Regions from separate parts of the Aminobacter sp. MDW-2 genome, predicted to be linked through region 2. Evidence: riboswitches for the same ligand, from Rfam matches in the RefSeq annotation. Region 2 holds a riboswitch; each other region holds the start of a gene.

Region 1 (7,817 bases), 230 kb from region 2:
GAGGAAGTCGCCGATGACCAGCACGACACGCGCGTCAGCCAGCTTTTCGACCACCGGAACGGCCGGATCGGCAGCTCTGCCGACATTGCCGGCGGTTGCCTTTGGCTTGCGTGGCGTCTTGCGGATCTTCTTGCGCGGCTGTGGCTCGTCAATGATGAAGGGATCGACGCGCGGTTCGCGGCGCGGCATGAACAGGTCGCGCAGGGACCATTTGCGCAGAATGCCTTCCTGCGCCACGGCCGGCGTCGGCATTGTCGACGAAATGGCGGTCAAGGCGACCGCCACCGCGACCAGTGGCGTCGTCAGGCGCAACAGCGAAAACCGCGGACGACGCGTGAATGCCAATACAGCCTCCGGTTGCTAGTTACGCCGCAGGAACTTCAGCACTTCCATGCTCGGATGACCGTCCGGCGTCAAGCCCAGCTGTGCCTGAAATGCCTTGATGGCCGAGCGCGAACCTTCGCCGATCTTGCCGTCGCTCTTGCCGTCGTAATAGCCATGCGCCGACAGGCGCTTCTGCAACTCCTGCTTTTCCTCGAAGCTGAGCTTGGTGAACGGCCGCTTCCAGTCCTGCACCAGGCCACCATAGCCGGCGATCTCGTCGGCAAGAAGGCCGACGGCGAGCGCGTATTTGTCGGCGTTGTTGTAGCGCTTGATGACCGAGAAATTCTTGGTCATCAGGAAGGCCGGTCCGCCGCGGCCGTCCGGCACCTTGAGGGTGGCAACGTCGGAGCCGCGCTTGAAGGCCTTGCCGTTGGCGCGTTCGATGCCGAGCGATGCCCATTTGTCGAGCGTCAGCGATCCCGTCGGGAACTTCTGACCCTCGGGCAGCACCACTTCGTAACCCCAGGTCTTACCGGCCTGCCAGCCGTTCTTCTTCAGAAGGTTGGCTGCGGTGGCGAGCGCGTCGGGCACGGAGTTCCAGATGTCGCGCTTGCCATTGCCGTCGGCATCGACCGCGTAGGCCTGGTAGCTGGTCGGGATGAACTGGGTGTGGCCCATCGCGCCGGCCCAGGAGCCGACGAGGTGACTTTCGTCGATGTCGCCGCGCTGCAGGATTTTCAGCGCCGCGATCAGCTGGGTGCGGGCGAACTTCGCCCGGCGCTGGTCGCCATAGGCGAGCGTCGCCAGCGAGCGCACGACATTGCGCATCACCTTGTCGTTCTTGAGAATCTCGCCGTAGTTCGATTCCATCGACCAGATGGCGAGCAGGATGTAGCGGTCGACGCCATACTTGGCCTCGATGCGGTCGAGCCAAGGTTTCCACTTGCGCGCCATCTCGCGACCGACAGCAATTGACTGGTCATGGACGCGATTGTCGAAATAGTCCCAGACGGGCGCGGTGAATTCGGGCTGAAAGCGGGCCTTTTCAAGTACTTCGGGGTCGGCCGAGGTCACGCCACGAAAGGCGCGGTCATAGGTCGAACCGGAAATCCCGTTGTCTGCGGCGACGGAGCGGAAGCTCGCCACCCAGCGCTGGAAACCGGCTTCGGCGGCCGCCGGGCCGGCCGGAAGCATCAATGCCAGCGAAAGGGCAGCGGCGCTCAGGAGGCCTTTGGCGGTCTTGCGAAGGGGCATTCTTTCCTCCTTGGAGAGATCAGAAACACGATTCATCGCCGATGCCGGTTATCAATCAGTTTACCATAGACCCGTTGGGGAACGAAAAGCGGGTTGAGGGATTGTCCACCTAGCTGTTCGGACAATCAAGATCGCGTGATCAATGGTCTTGCCCGCTGTCGCCGAATATGTGAACGCATTCAGTATTCATCAATTCGGGCGTGGCAAAGTTGGCGTCCGATACATCCCTCTATCGGACGACCACGCAATGAAAAGAGTTCGCAAGGCAGTTTTTCCGGTCGCGGGCCTGGGCACGCGTTTTCTGCCTGCCACCAAGTCTATCCCCAAGGAAATGCTGACTGTGGTCGATCGCCCTGTAATCCAGTACGTGGTCGACGAGGCGCGCGAAGCGGGCATCGAACATTTCATCTTTGTCACGGGCCGCAACAAGGCGGTCATCGAAGACCATTTCGACGTCCAGTTCGAACTTTATGATACGCTGGCCCAGCGCGGCAAGACCGAGCAACTGGAGCGCCTGCAGCGGTTGCAGCCGGCCCCGGGCCAGACCTCGTTCACGCGCCAGCAGGTACCGCTCGGCCTTGGCCACGCAGTGTGGTGCGCGCGCGAGCTGGTCGGCGACGAGCCCTTCGCGCTGCTGTTGCCCGACATGATCATGCAGTCGGAAAAGAGCTGCATGCGCGAGATGGTCGAGCTCTATGCCGAGACCGGCAACAACATCATCGCCGTCCAGGAATGCGACCCGGCCGAGGCGCACAAATACGGCATCGTCGGCAAGGGCAAGTCGGTTCACACCGGCTTCGAGATCGAGGGCATGGTGGAAAAGCCCAAGCAGGGTACGGCACCCTCGAACCTGTTCATCAATGGCCGCTACATTCTGCAGCCGGAGATTTTCAACATCCTGGCAAGCCAGGAGCGTGGCGCCGGCGACGAGATCCAGCTGACCGACGCCATGCTCAAGCTCGAGAAGATGCAGTCCTTCTACGGCTATCATTATCGCGGCCGCACCTTCGACTGCGGCTCGCCGGAAGGTTTCGTCGAAGCCAACGTTGCCTTTGCCTTGTCGCGCTCCGATCTCAGCAGGAGCATGGCCGGCGTCATCGAAGGGCTGCTCGGCGAGATCAAGCCGGGCAAGTAAGCCACATGTCGCCCGTGCGTCAGGATTGGACGCACGGTGCGATGGCTTTCGGCCGCTGCTGCCGCTAGAAATACCCTGCCAGGTGCCCGCAGCGATGCGGGAGAATCGGGAACACGGTGCAAATCCGTGGCGTGCCCAACGCTGTAAGAGGGACCGTATCGGCAGAGGCCACTGTTCATCCTGAACGGGAAGGCGCCGCAGACGGGTTGAACTCGAGCCAGAAGACCGGCCCGGCAGACATCGACCTCCGCATGGTCAGGCGGAGGGAACCGACATGCTCGCCAGGGGATATGCGATGCTTGCTGACCAGTTGAAGGCCGTTTCAGGCTGTTTCGATATCGCCGCACAGGATGCCGTTTACCGCGCCATCTTCACGCGCCGCGACGTTCGCAGCCATTTTCTGCCTGATCCGATCGACGACGATGTGCTGGCGCGGCTGCTGCTGGCGGCCCATCACGCGCCGTCGGTCGGCTTCATGCAGCCGTGGAACTTCATCGTCATCAGAGATCGCGAACGACGCGAGCGCGTCCGCGACCTGTTCTTTGCGGCGCGGCAGCAGGAACTGCCTGAGATCGCCGAGGAGCAGCGGGAGCTGTACCGCAAGCTCAAGCTCGAAGGCATCTGCGAAAGCCCGCTCAACCTGGTCGTCACCTGCGACCGCAGCCGTTCGGCAACCTCTCCGCTCGGGCGATGGCACAATCCCGAGATGGACCTCTTCAGCACCGTCTGCGCAGTTCAGAATTTCTGGCTCGCCGCGCGTGCCGAGGGCATAGGCGTCGGCTGGGTCAGCATCCTCGATCGCGAGGCGCTGAAGCAGTTGCTAGGCATTCCCGATCACGTCGTGCCGGTGGCCTATCTCTGCGTCGGCCACGTCAGCGAATTCGCCGACAAGCCCGATCTCGAGCGCCATGGCTGGGGATGCCGTCTGCCGCTTGCCGAGCTGATCATGAGCGAGGTCTATGCGGGGCAGGGGGAGACGGCCTTGAGGGCCGCAGCCGCCGCGATCGGCGGTTTGCCCCAAGCAGGTTAGCGCTGGATTTTCAACCCGACGAAGACGCTGTTGGTCTTGGCGTCGCGGAACGGCAAGGTGCTGTCGAAGGTCTCATGGCGCAGCTTGCCGGTCAGGCCGGCGTAGCGGTTGAGCCACCAGGTCAGGCCCGCTTCGGCACTGAGCCTCAGCTCGTGGTCGTTCGAGCTGGCATAGTCGCGGTAGCCGACGCCGCCGGCGAGGAATGCAGTCAGGTTGGAACGGATCTGCCGTTCGACGCTGAGGCGGCCGTTGTAGAGCACCGAACCGCTGTCGCCCGGGGTCGTCGATCCCTCGACCAGGGTTTCGCCGGTCAGGCCGACGATCGTGCCGCGCATCGGCGACCATCTGAGATCAGCGGCAATCGTCGCGGCGGAAACCGTCTTCAGCCGGTCGTCGTCGAAATCCTCCGAAATCCAGCCGGCCGAAATCTCGCCGCCGAATTTTTCGCCCATGTCGATCTCGACGCCGGCGCGGGCGCCGGTACGCTTGGACGAGCGCTCGAAACCGGCGGTGTCGAAGCGCAGGTCATAGACCCGGCGGCCGAATTCGACCTCGCCAAAGGGCGTCAACGCCGGTGAGACCTCGTAGCCGACGCGGACCTTGCCGGTATAGAGTCTGGAGTCGCGGTCCTTCTGTGAGAGCGTGGTGCCGTCGGTCAGTTCGGCGTCGCTGTAGCTTTCGTCGACAGCTTCGCCGGTCACTCCGAAGCGGAACTTGCCGACGGCCTTTTCGACACCCAGCGCGCCGTTCAGCGTGTGCAGGGTCGGCCGCTCGGCGGTGCCGGAGATGACCACGGGCGACGACGTCGATTCCGGGCGCATGCTGTAGCCGAGCTGCGCCAATGCGCGCATGTCGTCGGCGAGATCGAGCTGCAGCCGCCCGTCGATGCCGCCGCTGAGATCCTTGACCTCCTGGCCGGAGATGGATTTTCGGTAGTTGCCATAGGCGTCGATGGTCGCCGAATGGCTCTCCCAATCGGACGCGGCGTTCAGCCTGAGAGTCGTCTCGGACAGAACGGCCGACTTTCCGTTAAAGCTGGAATCCGCATTCGACGTCGCGGTGACGCCCTGTTCAAGGCTCGGCTTCAGAACGAAGGTGCCGAAACGGATGCCAGTCGGCTCGAACGGGTTCGCATCCGGCTGAGGCCTGCGGCCTTCGATGGCGCGCTGGCGCTCGGCTTCGGGTCCGTTCTCGATCTCCGTTTCGGAATCGACGGTGCCCTGGCGTACGGTGCCGGTGGTCAGCTCTTCGTCGGCTGCCGGCACTGCTGGCCGCTCGGCAGCCGTCGGCGCGGCGGTGCCGGCCAGCCGCTCGCGTGCCTCGCGGGCGCGCTGGCGCGCGGTCGTGGGCGGACGGGCGGATGGCAAGGAGCCGGCCGATGTGCCGTCGGCGTTGGGCGGTTCGCTGAACAAATCGGTGGCCTCAGCGTCAGCCTGGGTTGGAATCGCGCCGGGGCTGACCGGCTGGTAGGCCGGTGCCTGGTCCTGCGCCTGCTCGGCCGCAGGGCGCCTTTTGTAAAGCCGCAGGGTGTTGTTGATGTCGTCTTCGCTGACCGGTCCGCGCAAGGCGGTTTCCTGGGCATGCAGCGGTGCGGCGCACAGCAACGTCGCCACGCTTGCCGTCGCCAGCAAGATGCGGAGTGCCGTGGTCTGTGTCCGTTGCTCCGGCCTGATCTGCGCCATCTTTCCCACTGCTTCGCCGACGCAAGGGCGTCGCACTTACCAACTGGTAAATCGCCATGGTTAACGGAGCGTTTCCCGCACGCCCTGAGAGGCCTCGTTTTGGGCGGATAATCATGGACAGCCGCACGCCGACGCGCTAACGCATGCGCCATGCACGCTGGATCGCTGAAAAAAGAGCCGGACGGGCAGGCGTCGATCGCCTCCGCGCTCCGCACCGTCACCATCGAGCAGGCCGGCATCGCCGCGCTTGTCGCAGCGCTTGAAGGCCCGCTCGCCGAGCCATTCGCCAGGGCTGTCTCGATCCTGGGCCAGCTCAGCGGCCGGGCGATCATCACCGGCGTCGGCAAAAGTGGGCATATCGGCTCCAAGCTGGCGGCGACCTTGGCCTCCACCGGGACTCCGGCCTATTTCGTCCATCCTTCGGAAGCCATTCACGGCGATCTCGGCATGATCACCAGGGAAGACGCGATCGTCGCACTCTCCTGGTCGGGTGAAACAGCAGAGCTCAAGGGTATCGTTGCCTATTCGAGGCGCTTTTCGATCCCGCTGATTGCGCTGACGGCCGGCGATACGTCCGCCTTGGCGCGTCAGGCCGACGTCGTCCTGTCATTGCCCCGGGCGCCGGAAGCCTGTCCGCACGGTCTTGCGCCGACGACGTCGACGCTGCTGCAACTCGTCGTCGGCGACGCGCTGGCCGTAGCTTTGCTCGAGGCGCGCGGCTTCACTGCCGATCATTTCCGCACCTTCCATCCCGGCGGCCAGCTCGGCGCGAGCCTGATGCCGGTCGGCGACCTGATGCACAAGGGCGAGGAAATGCCGATCGTCGCCGTCGGCACCAAGATGCCGGAGGCAGTAAAGACACTGTCCAAGAAGCGTTTCGGTTGCGTCGTTGTCGTCGACGAGCAGGGCCGGCTGGCCGGCATCGTCACCGACGGTGACCTGGCGCGCAATCTCGATCGAAATCTCGCCGAGACCAATGTCGAGGACATCATGACCCGACAGCCCAAGACGGTACCGCCGCAGATGCTGGCGGGCACTGCGACGGCAATGCTCAACGAGCACAACATCAGCGCCATCCCGGTGGTCGAAGGCGACAAGCCTGTCGGCATCATCCACTTCCACGATCTGCTCCGGGTTGGCGCCGCCTGACCGGCGCCCTGCTGCCAACTGCCTGACGGCCCCCTACTCAGCTTCGTCCGGACCGAGGGCGAGCGCGCCGATGACCGCGCAGGCGGCAAGCATGGCCGCGCATGCCGATAGAACAGCTGTCGGGCCGAACAGATCCAGCGCGGCACCGACAACGAGAGCGGCAAGCGGGGCCGTGACGAGGATCATTCCGATCGATGCGCCGATGACATGGGCGCGCAGGTTCTTCGGCGCACTGGTCTGCAACAGGGTGGTGAAAACAGGCGAGAGCGGGCCGGCGGCGATGCCGAGAACTGCACCTGATGCAATCAGCGTGGGCACCGCGCGGTCGATCACGAGCATGATGACGCCGGCGGCCAGGCCGACGAAGGCGGCAACGAAGACACTGCGCAAGGCGGGCCGACCGCCGATTACGGCCATTGCAAGGTTGACCGCTATCGCACCGGCCGCGGCGGCGGTGAGATAGAGTCCCAATGTCGAAGCCGACTGCCCTTCGGCGCGCAGAATTGCCGGCAGGGCAACATTTTCGAGTGCGACGAAGGTGCCGGTGCCAAGGCTTGCCAGCAGCAGGGCCGTCCGCAGGCGGACCGATCCGAAGATGATGCGCATCGCGCCAGCCAGTTCAGTGGACGCGGTTGAGGACATCTGCCGCAGGCGGAACTGGGGCAGGCTGAGCGCGGTCATCAATGCGGTCACGATGTTGAGTGCGGCGATGATCCACAACAGCGTAGAGGTCTCGACGATCGCCACCAGCAAGGCAGCGATCGCCGGCCCGACGATGGCAGCGCCGTTGTCGACAAGGTCGTCGATGGCATTGGCGCGCAGCAGCGGCATGCGCGCCAGACGCGCGATTTCGGGAACGCGGGATTCGATCGCGACGCTGCCGGGGCCGTCGAATATGGCGCCGAGCAAGGCAAGCGCGACGAGTGCACCGATGGTCAGCATGCCGAAGCCGTAGAGCAGGGCGGCGGCAATCGACGCTGCGCAGCCGAGCCCGACAGCGATCATGGCGGTCTGGCGGATGCCGAGTCTTTCGGCGACAGGGCCGCCAAACGCACTGCCGAGAATAGCCGGAGCGAGTGTCACGAAGGCGACGATGCCCATCCAACTGGCGCTGCCGGTGAGGTCGTAGACCAGCCAGGGATAGACGATGGCGGTGATTGCATTGCCCAGGCTGAAGAAGATACTGGCCAGCTGCAGCCCGGCAAACGGGGCGCGTGTCCTGGCAAGGCGCAAGGTGTTCATG
Region 2 (7,817 bases):
CTGGTCTGGGCCTGGGATCTCGGCAACCCCGCCATCACCAAGCTGCCGCCGGAAGGCGAAAGCTACACCCGCGGCACGCCCAATGTCTGGTCGACACCGGCCTATGACGAGGCCCTTGGCCTTGTCTACCTGCCGACCGGCAACGCCACGCCCGACTTCTTTGGCGCACATCGCTCGAAGGCCGCCGAGGACTATACCGCCTCGGTCGTCGCCCTCGACATTGCAACCGGCCGCGAACGCTGGAAGTTCCAGACCGTGCATCACGACATCTGGGACTACGACGTTCCCGCCCAGCCGGCGCTCTACGACGTGCCGGATGGCAAGGGCGGCACGGTTCCGGCGCTGATCCAGATCACCAAGCGCGGGCAGATCTTCATGCTCGACCGCCGCGACGGCAAGCCGATCGCCGAGGTCGAGGAGCGCGCCGTTCCGCAGACCGGCGGCGTGCCGGAGGACTTCCTGTCGCCGACTCAGCCCTATTCGGTCGGCATGCCGGCGATCGGTGCGGAGCCGTTCGCCGAGGCCAAGATGTGGGGTGCGACGCCTTACGACCAGCTCTACTGCCGCATCGAGTTCAAGAAGATGCGCTACGAGGGCGAATTCACGCCTCCCGGCCTGACGCGTTCGATCATCTTTCCAGGCTACTATGGCGGCATGAACTGGGGCAGTGCGGCGATCGACGAGGCCCGGGGGTTGCTGATCGTCAACGACATCCGCATGCCGCAGTTCGCCCAGCTGATGCCGCGCGAGGAGACCGACAATTATGGCGGCTCGGCAGCCCATGACGGCCTGTCGCAGCAGAAGGGCACGCCCTATGGCGCGCTGAAGAACGGCTTCATGTCGCCGCTCGGCGTTCCCTGTCACCAGCCGCCTTATGGCACCTTCACCGGCATCGACCTCAAGACCCGCCAGATCGCCTGGCAGGTTCCGGCGGGCACGCTGCAGGATACCGGTCCGCTTGGCATGAAAACCGGCCTGCAGATCCCGATCGGCATGCCGACGCTGGGCGGTCCGATCGCGACGTCAGGCGGCCTCGTCTTCTACGCCGGCACGCAGGACTATTATCTGCGTGCACTCGACGTGGAGACGGGCAATGAGTTGTGGAAGGGCCGGCTGCCTGTCGGCGCCCAGTCTACGCCAATGACCTTCGTCTCGCATGAGAGCGGAACGCAATATGTGGTCATCTCGGCCGGCGGGGCGCGCCAGTCGCCTGACCGCGGCGACTACATCGTCGCCTACAGGCTGCCCAGGCAGAACTGAGTCTGGGCGCATCGACATCGGAAGGGGCGCCTCGGGCGCCCTTTTCATTTCTGGCCGGCAAGGGCGGTACCCGTGCGACGAACGGGTACCCGCCAGTAGCCGTGCTCGCCCAGCGCAGCGTGCCCCCCGGCCTGCGCGTCATCGGCGAAGCCGAGGGCCTGCCGCCGCTGCCCGAGATGGAAATCGGCATATTGCGCAACCCGCAGGCCGCCAATTCGGCAGTCGACCGGCTCTACGAATTTCTCCGACGCGACCTCACCCAGCAATCCTGATCGTCTCAGCTAGCGCCTTGCGCACTTCTCCTATGCGCCAGGTGCATTGCTGCAATGCGGCAACGTCGCTTGTGCCGCGCCGGACATGAGGAAATTGTGCGTCTAAATCGTTTCAGCTCCCCTGAGTCCGCCCATGCCCTTGCCGATCCTCGCTCTGGCCGTTGCATCCTTTTGCATCGGCACCACCGAATTCGTGATCATGGGCCTGTTGCCGGAGGTCGCCGCAGACCTCGGCGTGTCGATCCCGGCCGCCGGTCTTCTGGTCACCGGCTACGCGCTCGGCGTCGTCGGCGGCGCCCCGATCATCGCGGTGGGCACAGCGAAACTGCCGCGCAAACCGGTGCTGATCGGGCTCGCCATGATGTTCGTCTTCGGCAACCTGCTCTGCGCCATCGCCCCCACTTACTGGACGCTGATGATCGCCCGCGTCATCACCGCCTTTGGTCACGGCGCCTTCTTCGGCATCGGCTCGGTGGTGGCGGCAAGCCTGGTCCCAACCAACAAGCGCGCCAGCGCAATTGCGTTGATGTTTGCCGGCCTGACATTGGCGAACATCCTCGGCGTTCCCGGCGGCACGGCACTCGGCGAAGCCTATGGCTGGCGCGCCACCTTCTTTGCCGTCGTCGTCATCGGCCTGCTCTCGGTGGCGGCCATAGCCTGGCTGGTCCCTGCGGGCGTCGCCCCTCCCGGCAAGGGCGGGGTATCAGGCGAGGTCAAGGTGCTGGGCAAGCTCCAGGTCTGGCTCGCCATGATCATCTCGGCGCTCGCCTCGGGCAGCCTGTTTGCCGTCTTCACCTACATCAAGCCGATCCTGACCGACGTCAGCGGCCTCTCGGTTGAATCGGTCACCTGGGTGCTGCTGCTGTTCGGCGGCGGCATGACCATCGGCAACATCATCGGCGGCAAGCTGGCCGACTGGAAGCTGATGCCCACAGCCATCGGCGCGCTGGTGGTGATGGCGGCGATCCACGTCGCCTTCGCCGAACTCAGCTCTTCGGCGCCAGCGGCGATCCTGCTCGTCTTCATGTGGGGCGTCATCACCTTCGTCATCGTGCCGCCGATGCAGATGCGCGTCGTCGAAACCGCTTCGGAGGCACCGAACCTCGCGGCCACCCTCAACCAGGGCGCCTTCAACGCCGGCAACGCCGCCGGCGCCTGGGCCGGTGGTGCTGCGATTTCGATGGGCGTGAGCTATGCCGACCTGCCCTTCGTCGGCGCGGCCATCGCACTGTCTGCCTTCGGCGTGGCGCTCATTTCCTTCGCGCTCGACCGCCGTGACGCAATTCAGCAGGCGGCATGACGCTTTAGCGATTGTCAGCAACCCGTCGCTGCTGTAGCCACGACAGCGATGGTTCCTGCTATCCGGTTCGGGCAGCAGGTTAAATGGGAACACGGTGAGACGTCCCCGACGCGAAACCGTGGCTGCCCCCGCAACTGTGAGCGGATAGCAATTCGGAAACATGCCACTGGCCGAAAGGCCGGGAAGGCTCCGAGGCGCGATCACCCGCAAGCCAGGAGACCTGCCATCATCCGATTAACTCAACCGGCCGGGGTGTGCCGCGGAGATGATGATGGTTGCGACTGCCTTCTTCGGTACCGGCGCGCTTTCCGGATCGTTCTGCTGCCTCCGCCCGACCGCGGAGACAGGGCATGCTCGATCGCGTCCACGCCGCTAGCCGCCTTGTAGGCACCACCCCGGCACTGCTCGAACTCGATGGCGTCAGCTGGGGCCCTCGTGCTTCGCAGCCGATCCTCGAGCCGATCAGCCTTGCGGTTGCGCCGGGCGAGTTGCTCGCCATCGTCGGCCCCAACGGCGCCGGCAAGTCGAGCCTGCTGCGCTGCCTCTACCGCTACCACAAGCCGACTTCGGGCACTGTCCGCCTCGACGGCACCGACATCTGGAAGATGAAGCCGCGCGACTGCGCCCGCCGTATCGCGACCGTGCTTCAGGAAAGCGCCTCGGACTTCGGCCTGACCGTCGCAGAAATCATCGAGTTGGGCCTGACCCCGCATGTCACGAGTTTCGGCACCAGCGACCGCGACTACGACCAAGTCGAGGCAGCCCTTGCCCTGCTCGGCCTGACCGCACTCGCTGCGCGCGACCTCTGCTCGCTGTCGGGCGGCGAAAAGCAGCGCGTGATGATCGCCCGGGCATTGGTGCAGCGACCCGACCTTCTGATCCTCGACGAACCGACCAACCACCTCGACATCCGCCACCAGCTCGAAGTGCTGGAACTGCTCGGCAATCTCGGCTGCACCGTCATCGTTTCCCTGCACGATTTGGCGCTCGCCTCGGCCCATGCCGACCGCGTGCTTGTCATGGACGGCGGCCGCGCCATTGCCTGCGGCGCGCCCGCCGACATCCTGACGCCCGATCGCATACGTGACAGCTTTTCCGTCGGAGCGACCCTCGACGACCATCCCGTCACCGGTCGTCCACGCTTTTCCTTCCACCTCGAACGCTGAACATCAAGGAGCCTCCATGCGCCTGCCCATCATCGCCGCCGCCCTGCTCGCCACCTGCGCAACAGCTATGGCCAGCGGCTTCCCCGTCACCGTCAAGAGCTGCAACCGCGACGTCACCTTCGAGACCGCGCCCAAGCGCGCCGTCTCGCACGACGTCAACCTGACCGAGATGATGCTGGCGCTCGGCCTCGCCGACCACATGGCCGGCTATTCCGGCATCTCCGGCTGGAAGACGCTGAGCGAGGATTTGCGCAAGGGCGTCGGCGAACTGCCCGAACTCGCCCCACAATACGTCAGCAAGGAAGTGCTGCTCGGCGCCGACACCGACCTGTTCTTCGCCGGCTGGAATTACGGCATGAAGGTCGGCGGCGACGTCACCCCGGATACGCTCGCGCCCTTCAAGATCGCTGTCTACGAGCTGACCGAAAGCTGCATCCACATCATGAAGAAGGACAAGTCGTCGCTTCAGGACATGTATGCCGACCTGCTCAATCTCGGCGCCATCTTCGGCGTGCGCGAGAAGGCGGAGGTCCTGGTGGCAGGCTATGAGAAGGAACTCGCCGACTTCCAGGCCGAGCTGCCCAAGCTCGACAAGCCGGTCAACGTGTTCATCTACGATTCCGGCGAGCAGAAGCCGTTTACCGCCGGACGCTACGCCATGCCGACCGCCATTATCGAGGCAGCCGGCGGCAAGAACATCGTCGACGACGTCGAGTCGAGCTGGGTCGAGATCGGCTGGGAGCCGGTCATCGAGCGCAATCCCGACATGGTGGTGATCGTCAATTACGGTGAGGTAACTGCCGAGCAGAAGATCGACTACATGCGCACCAACCCGGCCTTCAAGGACATCGAGGCAGTGAAGAACAACCGCTTCTTCGTGCTCGAATACAACGAGGCGACGCCGGGACCGCGCAACATTGCGGCGATCAAGCGGCTGGCCGCCGCGATGCGGGCCGACTGAGCCGTGTCGCATCGCCACCTCGTCACAGGGCCAAGACACGTCCTGATCCACGCCATGCCGGCCCTGATACCGGGGCTGGCCGTAGTGCTTGTCATTAGCATGGTCATCGCCGTCGGCGTCGGGCCGGTGGCGATCCCGCTCGAGACGGTATGGGGCGTCGTCGCCAACAAGCTGATACCTGGAAGCGTCGAGGCGGTCTGGTCGAGCGGACGCGAGAATATCGTCTGGGACGTGCGCGCGCCGCGCGTCATCCTGGGCGCCATAGTCGGCGCATCGCTGGCGCTGGTGGGGGGAGCCCTGCAGTCGGTGACACGCAATCCGCTCGCCGATCCGCATCTGCTCGGCATTTCGTCGGGCGCGGCCTTCGGCGCGATCATGGCGCTGATCCATGCCGGCATGGTGCTCGGCACCGTCACCGTACCGGTCTTCGCCTTTGCCGGCGCGCTGGCGGCAACCGCACTGGTGCTTGCCATCGCCAACCTGGCGCGAGCGCAGTCGGCCGGCCAGCTGATCCTTGCCGGCGTGGCGGTGAGCTTCATCATCTCGGCCGCAGGCAACCTCTTGATCTTCATCGGCGACCCCAAGGCTGCCCATGTCGCGATCTTCTGGATGCTTGGCGGGCTCGGGCTGGCGCAATGGAGCCATCTGCCCTATCCGCTGGCAGCCCTTGTCCTGTGCGGCGTCTGGCTGATGACGCAGACCCGCAACCTCAACGCCATGACGTTGGGCGACGAAAGCGCAACCGCACTCGGCATCCCGGCGCAGCGCTTCCGGCTCAAGGCCTTCGTCGCCTGCGCGCTGCTGACCGGCTGTGCGGTTGCCTATTCCGGCGTCATCGCCTTTGTCGGCCTGATGATCCCGCACATCGTGCGCTTCTTCGTCGGTGGCGACTATCGCCGGGTTTTGCCGCTGTCGGCGCTGGTCGGCGCCATCTTCCTGATCGCCGCCGACATGGCCGCACGCACGGTCGTGCCGCCGCAGGACATGCCGCTCGGCATCGTCACCGGGCTGATCGGCGGCATTGCTTTCGTCATCCTGATGCGGCGACGGACAACAAAGTGAGGGTCAGTTGGTAATGCAATGCAAGACGACGCAAATCCGGTTGCGTGGCCCCGAATTCGCCGCTATGCATTCCGCCATGAACACGACTTCGCTCCAGAACATTTGGTGGCGGGCCAGCTGACAGCGGCCTCTTGAAGCGCGTGCGCGTGAAGATTGTGATGGCCGCAACGGGATTTCCGGGCGGCCATTTGCTTTTTTCGAACCAGGCTCCGGACGCTCCCACTGCAAGAGATGGAGACGGGAATGACGTTGGAATTGCTTGAAAACGGCGCCGAGCGCTACGTGACGTCAGGCGGGGTGTCGATCACCCGGCAGCGCCACGAAACCGCCTATCACGGCGCGATCGAGACCTATCTCGACGGGCTCAACAGCCGGCGCGGCGCGGTGTTCTCCTCCAACTACGAATATCCCGGCCGTTACACCCGCTGGGACACCGCCATCATCGACCCGCCGGTGGTAATCTCGGCACGCGGACGCGCAATGAAGATCGAGGCACTTAACGGCCGCGGCGAGGTGCTGCTGCCGGTGATCCGCGCCGTGCTCGCACCGCTCGAAGAGCTGACGATCACCGAGACGAGCAAGCGCCTGATCGCGCTGGAAGTGGCGACACCCGGCCGCGTCTTTACCGAGGAAGAACGGTCGCGCGTGCCTTCGGTGTTCACCGTGCTGCGCGCCATCACTGCCTTGTTCAAGTCGGAGGAGGACAGCAATCTTGGCCTCTACGGTGCCTTCGGCTACGACCTCGCCTTCCAGTTCGACCCGGTCGAGCACACACTGGTGCGCAAGGACAGCCAGCGCGACCTGGTGCTGTTTTTGCCCGACGAGATCCTTGTCGTCGACCACTACTCGGCCAAGGCCTGGCACGACCGCTACGACTATTCCGGCGCGGGTTTCTCGACCGAGGGCCTCGCGCGGGACAGCGTCGTCGAGCCGTTCAAGGCGTCCGACCGCATTCCGCCACGCGCCGACCATGAGCCGGGCGAATATGCCCAACTGGTGCGCCGGGCGATGGACAGTTTCAAGCGCGGCGACCTGTTCGAGGTCGTGCCGGGCCAGATGTTCTACGAGCGCTGCGAGACGGTGCCGTCGGAGATTTCGCGCCGGCTGAAGGCGATCAACCCTTCACCCTATTCGTTCTTCATCAATCTCGGCGAAGGCGAGTATCTGATCGGCGCCTCGCCGGAGATGTTCGTCCGCGTCAACGGCCGCCGCGTCGAGACCTGCCCGATCTCGGGCACCATCAAGCGTGGCGACGACGCCATCTCCGACTCTGAGCAGATCCTGAAGCTGCTCAATTCGAAGAAGGACGAATCCGAGCTTACCATGTGCTCTGATGTCGACCGCAACGACAAGTCCAGGGTTTGCGAGCCAGGCACGGTACGCGTCATCGGCCGCCGCCAGATCGAGATGTATTCGCGGCTGATCCACACTGTCGACCACATCGAGGGCCGCCTGCGCGAGGGCATGGATGCCTTCGACGCCTTCCTCAGCCACGCCTGGGCGGTGACGGTCACCGGCGCGCCCAAGCTGTGGGCCATGCGTTTCATCGAGCAGAACGAGAAGAGCCCCCGCGCCTGGTATGGCGGGGCGATCGGCATGGTGCATTTCAACGGTGACCTGAACACCGGCATGACGCTGCGCACCATCCGCATCCAGGACGGCATCGGCGAGGTGCGCGCGGGCGCCACATTGCTCTACGATTCCGTTCCCGAGGAAGAAGAAGCCGAAACCGAACTGAAGGCCTCAGCCATGCTCTCCGCCATCCGCGACGCCAAGACCGGCAACGCTCCCGGCAC
Region 3 (7,817 bases), 2.2 Mb from region 2:
CTCATACATCGCGCTGATCCGCTTGATCAGCTTGGTCTCGTCGATCTTCTTGGGCTCGAAGCCGGGCTTCGGCTTGTAGTCGGCGTCGCCGGTGGGATCGATGGAATAGTGCGCCAGGCGCGCGCCTGGGGTGATGGTCAGCCGGTCGTCGAACAGCTTGATCTCATTTTGAAGGTAGATGTCGGCGCGGACGGTGTCGACCTTCGGGAAGTTGAAGCCCTGGTTGTTGGCGGTGGTCGTGGTGCCAGCTGTCAGGTTGTTGGTGATGTTGTAGCCGTCATAGTTGCTCTTGGTCAGATCGCCGTCGAAACCATAGGTCAGCTTGTGCGACAGGCCGCCCAGTTCGAAGGACGAGTTGGCCTGCACGTCGGCCTCGAGGAAATCCTCGCCATAATTGCGGACCTGGATGTTCTGTTGGCGGCGCGTTGGGTAGGTGCGCAGCTGATTGCTGTAGGTGTCGCGCTTCTGCGGCGAATAGGAGATCTGCCACTTGATCTCATCGAGCCACGGCGCGTCGACCTTCCAGTCGTGCGACAGGGCCAGCCTGTAACGCTCCATCTCCAGTTCGCGCTGCCAGCTGGTGTTGACGTACGTCGATCCCGCAGACGAGTCGTACATCTGCTGGATCGTCGTGTTGCGGTTGAACCACTCGCCGGTCAGCTTGACCTCGTGATCCTGGGTCGGGTTCCACTGCAGCTTCATCAGACCGTTGAAGGCGTCGGTGTCGGCGGGAAACGCCTTGTTGCACGGCCAGATCGCCTGGCGTGGACAGCCCCACTGGCCGCCATCGGCGCGGCTGTTGCTGAAATCGCCTTCCGACGCCCCGAGATGACCGAAGCTGCCGAGGAACTTGAAGTCGCCGGATTCAGCGGCCGCACTCACCTGCTTGCGGAACGAATCGTCGTAGCTGTCATAGGCGGTCTTCATCTCGACTGCCCATGGCTTCGAGCCGTTGAGAAGATCGTCGGGGTCGAGCGTGCGGAATGCGACTGCGCCACCCAGCGCATCGGCGCCCTGGAGCACCGAGTTCGGACCGCGTACGATCTCGGCGCTGCGCATGTTGAAGGGGTCGACGAAGTCGCGGCTGCCGTCGATGATCTGCTCCTGGATGCGGCTGCCGTCGACACTCATCTGGACGCGGTTGCCGCCCATGGCGCGGATGTTGAAGCCGGTCAGCTGGCCGAACGGATTGGTAAGCGATGTCGTGCGCGAGACGGTGACGCCCGGCTCGTAGCGAACCATGTCCTGGATGTCGCGGACGACATGGCGCTGCAGCGTCTCGCGGTCGATGACCGACACCGACATCGGAATGTCGAGCACCTTGCCGGTGGTGCGCGCCGATGTGACGACGAGCCTGTCGAGCACGATGCGCTCTTCATTGCTCAGCAGCGGCTTCGTTTCCTCGACCTTCTTGGCCGGTGTCGTTGCCGTCTGGGCACTGGCGATACCGGCCGATTGCAGCAACAGAAGCGAAACGCCGGCCAGAAGCATTTGCGACCGCGAACCGCGGCCGGTGTGAACGTTAGACATGACAGCCCCCTCGAAAAATCTGGAAAAGCTGGCTGTCCGCGAACGAAGGGCTGGCGTAAGTTAATATGAGTCTGTGACTCAAGATTGGTGATGGCTGTATAATGGGTCCTGCGGTGTGTGCAAGCCGGGTGATGCGCGGCGCGACACCTGGCCTCACCTGGAACAGACACATGCCGGCGCCGCCCAGCTACGGCTGGCGAGGATCTGGAAGACTTGTTTTGTGCGTCGTTCCGCGAGGCGGGCGCTTTTCGCCGAAGCGTTTCACAATAATATGACTATCATTGTCATATTATTTGACAGGAAAGCGCGAATGACCTAGCGAACCCGTCCCTGTTGTTCGAGCGGCGTCGGGTAGGCAATGAAATTTCGAGAGAAACTGAACGCCTTGCGCAAGATACCGCTCGGCGATTGGCGGATACTGATGCGGATCATGGGCATCTACCGCCGTGAATTTTTTCTTGCCATTGCACTTTCGCTAGCCGGAATCGTGCTCTCGGTGACGGTTCCGATCCTTTCGCAGAAGATCGTCGACAGCGTCATGGTCGGCAAGGACGGTTGGGCAGCGACCCAGTTCGCCGCCATCGCCATCGTGGCGGCGGTTATCAGGCACATGACCTCACGCTGGCACAACTCGCCGATCAACGACGTGGACGCAAGGTTCACCGCCCGGCTGTCGAGACGCATCTACTTCCGCCTCATGCGCATCCCCTATGAGAGTTCGGCATCCGCAGGCGGAAGCACGATCAACCTCCTCAACGAATCCCAGCGTGTCGCCACCTTCATGCTGAGCGCTGCGCCGAATTTCTTCCTCACCATGTTGGGTGCTGCCGTCTCGTTCGCCGTGGCGCTGTACTACGACTATCTCATCTGCCTGCTGGCCTTTGTCGTTGCCCTGATCTTCGCCGTTTTTGCCCGCAAGACCAATGCCCAGCTGGGCGAGGCGAGCCGCAGCTCGTTCCGCCTCAACGGCGCCCTGCAGGGGGCGACCGCTGAAACGGTAGGCAACATCCGCGGCATCAAGTCGAATGCGGTTGAGCGCTTCTTCATCGGGCGCTGGTCCGCGAAGTCGGCCGAAGCCATCAAGGCGCGCTGGCACATACTCGACCTCTCGCACTCCTATTCGTTCACGCTTGGCCTGCTGAGCGAGATCCTGACGCTGCTCGTCGTCCTCGTCGGCTGCTGGCGCATCCTGCGCGGCGATCTCACGATCGGTGGCCTGCTTGCGCTGCAGCTGCTCGTCACCCGGGCGACCATGCCGATGCTGACCAGTGCCGGCATCCTGATCCAGTTCCATTCGGTGAGCGCCACCGTCTCGGCCCTCGCGGCTTTCCTCAAGCGCCAGCCGGAGCGCGCCATCGTTGCCCCGGCGCTGCGTGCTGCTGATTTCGGCCCGATCACGGTCGAGGATCTGACCTTCCGCTATCCCGAGGCGACGGCTGCGGCACTCAACGGTGTCAGCCTGGTGCTGCCGGCGACGGGCGTCGTGGCGATCGTCGGCCGCAATGGCTCCGGCAAGTCCAGCCTGCTGCGCGTGCTTTTGGGACTGGAGCGCGATCATGCCGGCAAGGTGGCAATCGGCGGCATCGACGTCCGCGCCTACAATCCGCGCTGGCTGCGCGGCCGCATAGGTGTTGTCGACCAGGAGACGTCGCTGTTTTCGGGTACCATCCGCGAGAACCTTCAGGCGTCGCTGCCGCGCCCGCTTCGCGACGACGAGATCGACAAGGCGCTGGCGTTTTCCTCCGCCGACAAGTTCACCGCCGGCCTGCCCAAAGGCATCGACACCGAACTGGTCCAGGCAGGGCAGAACCTCTCCGGCGGCCAGCGCCAGCGCCTGGCGATTTCGCGCGCCGTGCTGCGCGATCCGCACATCGCCGTTTTCGACGAACCGACCTCGGCGCTCGACGCCGAATCGGCGATGGCGCTCGAACGTGAACTGCTGGCCTTCGGCCGCGACCGCCTCGTCATCATCGTCACGCATCATCTCTTTTCGGCGCGTTCGGCCGACATGATCGTCGTGCTCGACGATAGCAGGATCGTCGGCACGGGCAGCCATGAGGCTCTGACTGCCGAATGCCCGGTCTATCAGGCGCTGTGGCGCGACTACGTCAGGGATTGATCGGCCGCCGGCGTTGATCGGTCGATGAGGGTGGAAATGATTCTTCCACCTGTTGACACGACGCCGGGCAGTCATACTATATGTAGACATCGTGGTCTTCCGAGTTGATTCCAGCTCGGGAGCTAAGAGGGAAGCCGGTGCGCGATTTCGCAATGCCGGCGCTGCCCCCGCAACTGTAAGCAGTGAGTTGCTGTCGCGTAGTGCCACTGGCGCCAATGGGCGCTGGGAAGGCCAGACAGCAGCAATGACCTGCGAGCCAGGAGACCTGCCGCGATCGAGTCTGAACGTCCACGGGCGGGGTGTCCGGTGGTGCGCTTGCGTTCTGCTGGCTTGCGCCGGCCGAAATCCGGCATGCGTCCGCCCAAGGCCCTTCGCCCCCAAACCATCGGGGAAGATGATGCCGGCGACCTCTACACTTCAATCCAGCGGAACCGACAGCGTTCCGTCCGCTCTCAGCCAGGGTTCCGAGACCGCGTCCGAACCTGGCTACCGTGTCATCCGGCGCAACGGCGCGGTGACGCCGTTCGATGCGATCAAGATCACTGTGGCGCTGACCAAGGCATTTCTCGCCACCGAGGGTTCGGTGGCCGCCGGTTCGCGCCGCGTCCACGACGTCGTCGAGGAACTGGCCGGCCAGGTGTTCGCCGCGCTGACCAGGCGGGCAGATAGCGGCCGCACCTTCCACATCGAGGAAATCCAGGACCAGGTCGAACTGGCGCTGATGCGCTCCGAGCATCACAAGGTCGCCCGCGCCTATGTGCTCTACCGCGAGGAACGTGCCCGCGAACGCGCTGCCGCCAAGGTCACGTCGGTCGAGGTCGCCGCACCGCCGCTCCAGGTCAAGGCCGATGACGGCGGCCTGGCACCGCTGAACGAGACGCGACTGGCCCGCATTGTCGACGAGGCCTGCAGCGGGCTCGAGGCCGTCTCAGCGGATGCGATCCTGGCCGAGACAAGGCGCAATCTCTATGACGGCATCACCGCCGACGAGCTTTCGCTGGCGCCGATCCTGGCCGCCCGTACGCTTGTCGAAACTGAACCGAACTACGCCTTCGTCAGCGCCCGGTTGTTGCTGGACCGGTTGCGGCGCGAGGCACTGAGCTTCGTCTCGGCCAGGTCTGAGCAGGCCACCCAGGCCGAAATGACCCAGCGCTATGCCACCTATTTCCCCGCCTTCATCGCCACCGGCATCAAGGCCGAATTGATCGACCCCGAACTTGGCCGTTTCGACCTTGCCAGGCTCAGTGCCGCGCTAAAGCCCGAGCGCGACCTGCAGTTCCAGTATCTGGGTCTGCAGACGCTCTATGACCGCTATTTCCTGCACAGCAAAGGCAAGCGTTTCGAACTGCCGCAGGCCTTTTTCATGCGCGTGGCTATGGGCCTGGCAGGCCGCGAGATCGACCGCGAGAGCCGCGCCATCGAGTTCTATGATCTTTTGTCGTCCTTCGATTTCATGGCCTCGACGCCAACGCTGTTCAACTCCGGCACGCTGCGCCCGCAATTGTCGTCCTGTTTCCTCACCACCGTCGCCGACGATCTCGACGGCATCTTCAAGGCGGTGAAGGACAATGCGCTGTTGGCCAAATATTCCGGCGGGCTAGGCAATGACTGGACCCCGGTGCGCGGCCTCGGCGCCCACATCAAGGGTACCAATGGCGAGAGCCAGGGTGTGGTGCCGTTCCTCAAGGTTGCCAACGACACGGCTATCGCCGTCAATCAGGGCGGCAAGCGCAAGGGTGCTGTCTGCGCCTATCTCGAGACCTGGCACGTCGATATCGAGGAGTTCCTCGACCTCAGGAAGAACACCGGCGACGACCGCCGCCGCACCCACGACATGAACACCGCCAACTGGGTGCCGGACCTGTTCATGGAGCGCGTCGAGGCCGATGGCGTGTGGACGCTGTTTTCGCCCGACGAGGCGTCCGACCTGCACGATCTCTATGGCACGGCGTTCAAGGCGGCCTACGAAAGCTACGAGGCCAAGGCTCTGGCTGGTGGCATCAAGGTGTTCCGCACGGTCAGGGCGCTCGACCTGTGGCGCAAGATGCTGACCATGCTGTTCGAAACCGGGCATCCGTGGATCACCTTCAAGGACCCGTGCAACATCCGCTCGCCGCAGGGCCACATCGGCGTCGTGCATTCGTCGAACCTCTGCACCGAGATCACCCTCAACACTTCGAAGGACGAGGTCGCCGTCTGCAATCTCGGTTCGGTCAATCTTGCCAATCATATCGCAGCCGAGGGGCTCGACATCGACCGTCTGGCGCGCACCGTGAAGACGGCGATGCGCATGCTCGACAATGTCATCGACATCAATTTCTACACCATCCCCGAAGCCAGGCGCTCCAACCTGCAGCATCGTCCTGTCGGCCTCGGCCTGATGGGATTCCAGGATGCACTTCAGGCGCTGAAGATCCCCTATGCGTCAGACGCTGCCGTGGCCTTCGCCGACGCCAGCATGGAGGCGATCTCCTACAACGCGATTTCGGCGTCCTGCGACCTTGCCGCCGAACGCGGGCGTTATCCGAGCTTTGACGGTTCGCTGTGGTCGAAGGGCATCCTGCCGATCGATTCCATCGACCTCTTGGCCAAGGCGCGCCCCGGTGTCGACATGGACGGCGCCTCGACGCTCGACTGGGATGCCTTGCGCAAGCGCGTCAGGAAGACAGGTATGCGCAACTCCAACACCATGGCGATCGCGCCGACTGCGACCATCTCCAACATTTGCGGTGTCGCGCAGTCGATCGAGCCGGCCTACCAGAACCTGTTCGTCAAATCGAACATGTCCGGCGACTTCACCGTGGTCAACGCAGCACTGGTGCATGAGCTGAAGGCGCGCGGCCTGTGGGACGAGGTCATGGTCTCCGACCTCAAATATTTCGACGGCTCGATCGGCCGGATCGACCGCATCCCCGACGACCTCAAGGCGCTCTTCGCTACCGCCTTCGAGATCGACAGTGCCTGGCTGATCGAGGCAGCGTCGCGTCGGCAGAAATGGATCGACCAGGCCCAGTCGCTCAACCTCTACATCGCCGATCCAAGCGGCAAGAAGCTCGACGCGCTCTACCGCCTGGCATGGAACAAGGGCCTGAAGACGACCTACTATTTGCGCTCGCGCTCGGCCTCGCATGTCGAGAAGTCGACGCTGAAGGGCACCGACGGCAAGCTCAATTCCGTCTCCGCTGTCGCTGTTGCAGCGTCAGCCCCAATCATCGTCAACGCCGATGTCGCATGGGGCAAGGCCTGCGCCATCGACGATCCCGAATGTGAAGCCTGCCAGTAAGCGGCGATCAGGAAAAGGAACAACAAGATGCTCGACTGGTCCGAACCAAAGGCTGCCGCTGCAACCATCCACCCCGCCTTCACAGGCGACGTCCCGCTTGCCGATGCCACGGGGCTGGGTGTGATCGAACGCGGCGGTGGCCGCGTCCGCGTCGACGACAAGCGCATGATCAACGCCCGTGCCGACGTGAACCAGCTTCTGCCGCTCAAATACCGCTGGGCCTGGGAGAAATATCTCGCCGGCTGCAACAATCACTGGATGCCGACCGAAGTGTCGATGCAGGCCGACATCGGCCTGTGGAAGTCGAAGGATGGGCTGACCGACGACGAACGGCGCATGATCAAGCGCAATCTCGGCTTCTTCGCCGCGTCGGAGAGCCTGGTTGCCAACAACATCGTGCTGGCCATCTACCGCCATCTGACCAATCCGGAATGCCGGCAATATCTGCTGCGCCAGGCATTCGAGGAGGCGGTGCACACCCACACCTTCCAGTACATCGTGGAGAGCCTCAGCCTGGACGAAGGCGAGCTGTTCAACATGTACCGCGAGGTGCCCTCGATCACCGACAAGGCGGCATGGGCGCTGAAGCACACACAGCATCTCGACGATCCGGATTTCAGGACCGGCACGCCTGAAGCGGACCAGGCCTTCCTGCGCGACCTCGTCGCTTTCTACGTCATCTTCGAGGGCATGTGGTTCTACACCGGTTTCGCCCAGATATTGTCCTTGGGCCGGCGCAACAAGATGGTCGGCATTGCCGAGCAGTACCAGTACATCCTGCGGGACGAGTCGATCCATCTGAACTTCGGCATCGACGTCATCAACCAGATCAAGCACGAGAACCCGCATCTGTGGACGCCGGCGTTCCAGGATGAGATCCGTGGC

What was found. Region 2 has a riboswitch for cobalamin ahead of H5P29_RS12035 (ABC transporter ATP-binding protein). Riboswitches for the same ligand answer to the same signal wherever they lie in the genome.
Region 1: another riboswitch for cobalamin. It lies ahead of bluB (5,6-dimethylbenzimidazole synthase); the one in region 2 lies ahead of H5P29_RS12035 (ABC transporter ATP-binding protein).
Region 3: another riboswitch for cobalamin. It lies ahead of H5P29_RS01275 (ribonucleoside-diphosphate reductase subunit alpha); the one in region 2 lies ahead of H5P29_RS12035 (ABC transporter ATP-binding protein).

Annotation. Positions count from the first base shown of each region.
Region 1 is NZ_CP060197.1:2,244,519-2,252,335, forward strand. Features, by position in the region: gene H5P29_RS10920 (DUF459 domain-containing protein) at 1-345, opposite strand, end outside; gene H5P29_RS10925 (lytic murein transglycosylase) at 361-1,578, opposite strand; gene galU (UTP--glucose-1-phosphate uridylyltransferase GalU) at 1,826-2,713, shown strand; cobalamin riboswitch at 2,777-2,962, shown strand; gene bluB (5,6-dimethylbenzimidazole synthase) at 2,988-3,743, shown strand; gene H5P29_RS10940 (outer membrane beta-barrel protein) at 3,740-5,425, opposite strand; gene H5P29_RS10945 (SIS domain-containing protein) at 5,576-6,574, shown strand; gene H5P29_RS10950 (MFS transporter) at 6,608-7,816, opposite strand.
Region 2 is NZ_CP060197.1:2,471,202-2,479,018, reverse strand. Features, by position in the region: gene H5P29_RS12050 (membrane-bound PQQ-dependent dehydrogenase, glucose/quinate/shikimate family) at 1-1,260, shown strand, start outside; gene H5P29_RS12045 (hypothetical protein) at 1,362-1,532, shown strand; gene H5P29_RS12040 (MFS transporter) at 1,666-2,832, shown strand; cobalamin riboswitch at 2,865-3,075, shown strand; gene H5P29_RS12035 (ABC transporter ATP-binding protein) at 3,183-3,998, shown strand; gene H5P29_RS12030 (ABC transporter substrate-binding protein) at 4,015-4,959, shown strand; gene H5P29_RS12025 (iron ABC transporter permease) at 5,014-6,021, shown strand; gene H5P29_RS12020 (anthranilate synthase) at 6,265-7,817, shown strand, end outside.
Region 3 is NZ_CP060197.1:249,580-257,396, reverse strand. Features, by position in the region: gene H5P29_RS01285 (TonB-dependent hemoglobin/transferrin/lactoferrin family receptor) at 1-1,530, opposite strand, end outside; gene H5P29_RS01280 (peptidase domain-containing ABC transporter) at 1,889-3,649, shown strand; cobalamin riboswitch at 3,725-3,937, shown strand; gene H5P29_RS01275 (ribonucleoside-diphosphate reductase subunit alpha) at 4,047-6,932, shown strand; gene H5P29_RS01270 (ribonucleotide-diphosphate reductase subunit beta) at 6,960-7,817, shown strand, end outside.